Regions from separate parts of the Anaeromicrobium sediminis genome, predicted to be linked through region 2. Evidence: riboswitches for the same ligand, from Rfam matches in the RefSeq annotation. Region 2 holds a riboswitch; the other holds the start of a gene.

Region 1 (3,429 bases), on a different contig from region 2:
AATACCGCCAGAATTATTGAGTGATCAGGAACTAGATTTACCAGAAGTAAGTGAATTAGATGTGATTAGACACTTTACTAATTTGTTCCATAAGGATGATAAAGTAGAAGAAGACTATGAAATTGAACTTCATAGCATAAAGAACAATCCCAAGATAAATGAGGATTTAGAAGCTATGAAAGAATTTAGCATGGTTCATCCTTATCAGTCAATTGAAACAGTTCAAGGGTCCCTTGAAGTAATATATAAATTAGATGAAATCCTAAGTAGGGCATTGAGTATGGATAGGGTATGCCTACAGGGAATGACAGGAGTACATGGAGAACTTATAAGCTTTATGCTAATGAGGGCTTATTATAATAGTATAAAAGAATTTAAAAGGACTAAAATAATAGTTTCTCATGTGGACTATAAAAATAGCAAGTCCATATTGTGTTTAGCCGGATATGAAGTTGTAAAAGTACAACTAGATGAAGAAGGAAGTATATGTATAGATTCCTTAAAAGAGTTATTAGATGATAAAATAGCTGCTATTATGCTTACCAATTCAATTGCGTTAGATTTAAAAAAGGCAAAAGAAATAGAAGAATTAGTTCACAATATAGGTGGATTAATACTTTATAATGGATGGAATATTAATTCGATTGATGAAATTATGGATTTCTCCTATGGACATATTGACATGATTCACTTTGATTTAAATAGGGCTTTTGGAAATTATTATGATTCTGGATGTGGCGCTATAGGGGTGAAGGAACATTTGGTTAAATTCTTGCCTATACCAATTGTTCACAAGGCTAATGATAAGTATATATTAGATTATGATAGGCCAGAGTCTATAGGTAAGATAAAAGGCTTTTATGGTAATTATAGAATGATTTTAAGGGCCTATACTCATATGTTGGCTAGGGGAATGAAGTAGAGAAATTATAAAAAACACAAAAGTGTCAAAAAAACTACTAACTAGGTAAATGAAATGAGAAAAAATGAAAATTATGCCTATAAAATAGAGAAAACCACATAAAATGGTATTAGAAAAAATATGGGCCACATAAGACTTTAATAGGATAAAGCCTAGTTATTACAATTAGTTCATGGAAATGGATTCTTATTTTCCTGACTATATTTGTAATAACTTCTAGAAGTTTCAAATGTGTTAAGTTAATATCAATTGTTGAAATATTCAGAAAAGTACTGTAATATAAATACAAATAATAAAATATGATTATCCAAATGAGGATAGCGTGAGATATCTTTAAAGATAGCCGAAGAAGCAATGTGGAAAAAGCCAAATTTTCACAGAAACTTTCAGGCAAAAGGATCGTTATCTGATGGGTCTCTGGAAAGTTGGATAGTTTCCACGCCGAAGGGGAAATACACCATAGGGTGTAGAAGCTCTCAGGTAAAAAAGGACAGAGGGATATGGAGGCATTAAAAATTGTCATGCCTTTATATCTCTCTTTTTAATTTCAAAAATATAAACAAGACTACATGTTATGCATAGAAGATGAGAATCATATTTAGTGTGATAAAAGAATTATTTAAGGAGGGGAAACGAAATGTCAAATCTTAAAAGAACGGCTCTTTTCAATGCCCATGGAAAGCACGGAGGAAAGATAATAGACTTCTCAGGATGGGAACTTCCAGTCCAATATGAGGGCATCACTCCAGAGCACGAAGCTACTAGAAATAAGGCTGGTCTATTTGATGTATCTCATATGGGAGAAGTGGAAGTTAAGGGTAAGGATGCCTTTAAATTCGTACAAAATTTAGTGACTAATGATGTATCTGCCCTTGAGGATAATCAGGTATTATATACATTTATGTGCTATGAAGACGGTGGAGTGGTAGATGATTTATTAGTATATAGATTTAATGAAGAACATTTTTTCCTTGTAATAAATGCTAGTAACGTGGATAAGGATTTTGACTGGATGAAGAAGAACTCAGATGGATATGATATAGATGTTGTGAATATATCAGAGGCGTTATCTCAATTGGCCATACAAGGACCTCATGCTCAAGAAATACTACAAAAACTAACAGATACAGATTTGACCGAGATAAAGTTTTTCTACTGTAAGAGAAATGTGAATGTGGCCGGAGCTAGCTGTTTGGTTTCAAGAACTGGATATACGGGAGAAGATGGTTTTGAAATATACCTAGACCATGACAATGCAGAAATGGTTTGGGAAAAACTTATGGAAGAGGGAAAAGATCTAGGGCTAAGACCAGTGGGTCTAGGAGCTAGGGACACTTTAAGATTTGAAGCTACATTACCCCTTTATGGGAATGAATTGACTAAGGATATAACTCCATTAGAAGCGGGCCTTGGATTCTTTGTAAAGTTAGACACAGACGATTTTATAGGAAAGGAAGCTTTGGTTAAGCAGAAGGCAGAAGGATTAAAGAGAAAAATAGTAGGTTTTGAAATGTTAGATAAGGGAATTCCTAGACATGGTTATGAAGTATGGGCAGATGGAAAAGAAATAGGATTTGTAACTACTGGATATGCTGCTCCTACAGTTAAGAAGAATATAGGATTTGCCATGGTTCCTATAGAGTATTCAAAACTAGGTACACCTATTGAAATAAAGGTGAGAAAAAGAATTTTAAAGGCTCAAGTGGTAAGTAAGAGATTTTACACTAAGAACTATAAGAAATAAAAGCTAAGATAGGTTTAAAAAACTATATTAGCTCAATAAAATTAAGAAAATTAAAAACAATCTAAATATGGATGTTGTTATGGACTATTATATTTAGAAAAAGTTATTAAGGAGGAATTTATTGTGAAAATAGTAGAAGGAATTTATTATTCAAAGGATCATGAGTGGATTAAGGTAGAGGGAAATGAAGCTTCTATAGGAATTACAGATTATGCTCAACATGCCCTAGGGGAAATCGTTTATGTGGAAATGCCTGAGGTTGATGATGAATTAAATGCTGGAGATGTATTTGGTGTTATTGAATCTGTTAAGGCTGCATCCGATTCTTACATGCCTGTGTCAGGAAAGATTACAGGAATAAATGAAGAATTAGAAGATTCACCGGAACTTTTAAATAATAGTCCTTATGAAAGCTGGATATTAAAGGTTGAAATCAGCGATTTATCAGAATTAGACAGTTTAATGGATCATGAAGACTATAAGGCATTTTGTGAAAGTGAAAGCCATTAAAAATTAGTTTCTATAAAGTATGGAGGAGGTAGCCTATGCATAGATATATTGCTAATACAGAAGCAGATAGAAAATATATGCTAAACGAAATAAATGCAGAATCTATAGATGATTTATTTAGTGATATTCCAGAAGAACTTAAGTTAGGTAGGGAGCTCAACTTAAAAGAGGGAATGTCAGAGATAGAAATCTTTAATCATATGAACGAAATTGCAAGTAAAAATAAGAGTATAAATGATTTAACATGCTTTTT
Region 2 (3,429 bases):
CTCCTGCTGCAAATACACCATCAACGTCTGTGTTCATATCATCATCTGTCATAATGTATCCACCTTCGTTCATCTTAACTTTACCTTTATATAATTCACTTATAGGTAAGAATCCAATGAATGGGAATACTCCAAATGTACCATCATCTTCGTGTGCTTCATACTCAGTTAATTCACCAGTTTTAGTGTTTTTGAATACTATAGACTCAATAATTCCATCACCTTTAATCTCATCTACAGTAGTATCCCACATAAACTCCATTTTATCATTCTTAAATGCTTTTTCTTGAATTGACTTAGCAGCTCTTAATTCATCTCTTCTATGTACAATTGTTACTTTTCTAGCAAATTTAGTTAAGTACATTGCTTCTTCTACTGCAGAGTCTCCTCCACCGATTACGAATACTTCTAAGTCTGTAAAGAAGTCAGCATCACAAGTTGCACAGTAAGAAACTCCCTTACCTGTTAATTCTACTTCACCTTTGCATCCAATCTTTCTTGGTTGTGCTCCAGTTGCAATGATTACTGCCTTTGCATGGTACTCTTCTTTTTCACCTTTTAAAACTTTAACTTTTCCAGTGAAATCTACATCTACTATTGAATCAATTTTCTTCTCTGCTCCAAATTCTTCTGCTTGCTCTACCATTCTTGCAATTAAGCTAGGTCCTGTTGCATCTGCAATTGATCCTGGATAGTTAGCTACTTCATTTGTAGTAACTATTTGTCCTCCAACTTTACCCTTTTCAAGAATTAATGTTTTTAACTTTGCTCTTGATGCATAAAGCCCAGCAGCTAATCCAGCTGGTCCTGCTCCTACTATTACCACATCATATAAGTTTTGCATTTTAATCCTCCTTAAACTTTACTTTTTTCTTACTATATAGCACTCTTTATTATTGACAAATCAATGACTTGAAAATCTTCTAAAATACTTTCTGTCCAATTAGGAGTTTTCCTATCATTTATTAATTTTTTAGCACTTTCTAATGAATTCTCTATAATCATTAAGGATTCCATATCTAGTTTAGCCACTTCTTTTGAAATCAATACAGATTTATAAGGAGTTTCATTTGGTTTAATACTTGATGATAGTGGATGTGTAAGCAACTTATGTCCCCCATGAATCTTATCTCTAACTAATTCTAGTACTTTAATGAAATCCTTTTCCTTCATGTAAATAGTATCTATTTCCTTGGAAAATTCTTCATTCACTTTTGGGTTATTCGTCACTAATATTCTTTTCATCTCATCCTCCAACTTTCTAAAAAGTCACAATCATTTTTATTTTATGACACTTTTGAATAAAATAAAAGCATGGCAAATAATTATGCCACGCTTCTCTGTCGTAAACCTGAGAGATTCTCCCCATAGGGGATTGCTCCTTCGGTGCTTTTTATTTAAAAAGCTTTCCAGAGTTCTGTCAGAGTACGGTCCTTTTGCCTGAAAAATTCACAAACCAGTTGGCAATAACATAGTTTGTTTGTCCCTTCGGCGACTAATTTTAGTTCTCTCCCACACCCATCAATCAGAAATCGATTTTTTTATACAATTTTTTCTATGTCCTTATCACAATTTCATTATAGAACAAAGTTTAAAATTTATCAATATCTTTTTTATGCAAGTATGCAAGTTTTTTTTACTTTAAAAATATAATCCCGATTAGGCTTGGTCCAGTATGCGTGCCTATTGTAGGCCCTATGCGACTTTCAAGGATTTCCACAGGTTTTAACTCTTCTCTCACTTCTTCCTTCATTTTTTCGAAACTTTTTTCATTTTTACCATGTATCAGGGTAATTGAACCTATTTTTCCATCAAGCGACATACTTCTACACATATCTATCATTTTCCTTATTATTTTTTTACTACCCCTTACTTTATCCATAACTTCTATTTCTCCACCCTCAATATGTAATATGGGTTTTAAATTTAATAAATTTCCTATCATGGCTTTAGCAGGACTTAATCTTCCACCTTTTTTTAGATATTCTAGAGTTTCTACAGAAAATAATACTTCCACCCTATCTATCATACTATTAATTTTTTCAATTATTTCTTCTTTTGTTTTACCTTCTTTAGCCATTCTAGCTGCCTCTACAGCCATCATTCCACATCCATAGGATAGTGATAGAGTATCTATCACATGAACTTTCTCTGGATCTGTTGCATCCTTAGCTATTAAGGCCGATTGATGAGTTCCACTTACCTTTGAGGATCCATTTATAATTATGATTTCATAACCTTCACTTAAATATTTTTCTATTTTTTCAATATATGCACTAGGTATAACTTGCGCTGTTTTAGGAAGTTCTGTACTTTTTTCCAACTTTTCAAAAAATTCATCTATAGTTATTGTCACCTGATCTTCATATTCTACTTCTCCAAATCTTACTTTAAGGGGTAATACACATATATCATATTTTTGGGCTACTTCTTTGGGAATGTCAGACAAACTATCTGTTATTATTTTTATCTTCATGAAATATGCTCCTTTCATTTTGTACCTACTTATAGATAATCTTATTATTAGGATTTGTCTTTTACAACATTTTTTATTTAGTATGTTAAAATTTTAATATTCTAATTAAAAAAGTGTAATAAGGGTCCTAACCCCTATTACACCTATTTTATATTATCTATCTGGAAAATCTAATACGGCAAAGGCAATCTTAGCTGTATGATCTCCTATTCTTTCTAAATTGCTTATAATATCTAGGAATATAACTCCAGAAGATGTAGTACATTCTTGTCTATTAAGTCTACCAATGTGGCTAGCTCTTAATGATTTTTCCATATGATCTATTTCGCCTTCTCGTTCTAATATTCTTCTTGCTGTATTTAAGTCAGCTGTTTCTAGGGCTAAAATAGATTCCTTATAAGACTTTAGAACTCTCTCGTGCATCTCTTCTAATTCCTTGATACCTTTATCACTAAATACTAATTTATTGTCTTTCTTATATACGGCCAATTCTGCAATGTTATCTGCATGATCTCCAACTCTTTCAATATCGTTTATAGTATTAAACATTCCATCTACAATTTCATGTTGTCTCGCTGATAGGGATGTATTTGATAATTTAACTAAATATTCTCCTATGGATCTTTCCATATTATTTATAATCTTTTCAAGCTTAAAGGCTTCTTTAGCAATTTTTTCACTACCCTCAAAGAATGCTTTTATAGATAACTCATAACTTTCTAACACTATATTTGCCATGTTTAATATTTCTTTATTTACCTGAACCATAGCTATTGATGGAGTTTCTAACATTCTATCATCAAGGTACTTAATACCCTTTTGCTCTGTTTCTTCTATATCTTGTATTGGTATTAGCTTATTTGCTAATCTAACTAATAGTGGTGCAAAAGGTAATAATATTAATGTATTCGCTATATTAAATATAGTATGGGCATTTGCAAGCTGTCTCTCTG

The links. Region 2 has a riboswitch for glycine ahead of CCE28_RS04435 (GrdX family protein). Riboswitches for the same ligand answer to the same signal wherever they lie in the genome.
Region 1: linked by a shared signal. The riboswitch ahead of gcvT (glycine cleavage system aminomethyltransferase GcvT) and the one ahead of CCE28_RS04435 (GrdX family protein) in region 2 are both predicted to bind glycine.

Annotation. Positions count from the first base shown of each region.
Region 1 covers NZ_NIBG01000023.1:6,198-9,626, forward strand. The annotation lists gene CCE28_RS18020 (PLP-dependent aminotransferase family protein) at 1-922, shown strand, start outside; glycine riboswitch at 1,234-1,334, shown strand; glycine riboswitch at 1,338-1,418, shown strand; gene gcvT (glycine cleavage system aminomethyltransferase GcvT) at 1,560-2,666, shown strand; gene gcvH (glycine cleavage system protein GcvH) at 2,790-3,176, shown strand; gene gcvPA (aminomethyl-transferring glycine dehydrogenase subunit GcvPA) at 3,212-3,429, shown strand, end outside.
Region 2 covers NZ_NIBG01000002.1:327,553-330,981, reverse strand. The annotation lists gene trxB (thioredoxin-disulfide reductase) at 1-844, opposite strand, end outside; gene CCE28_RS04435 (GrdX family protein) at 877-1,245, opposite strand; glycine riboswitch at 1,419-1,525, opposite strand; gene CCE28_RS04430 (DegV family protein) at 1,637-2,476, opposite strand; gene CCE28_RS04425 (Na/Pi cotransporter family protein) at 2,630-3,429, opposite strand, start outside.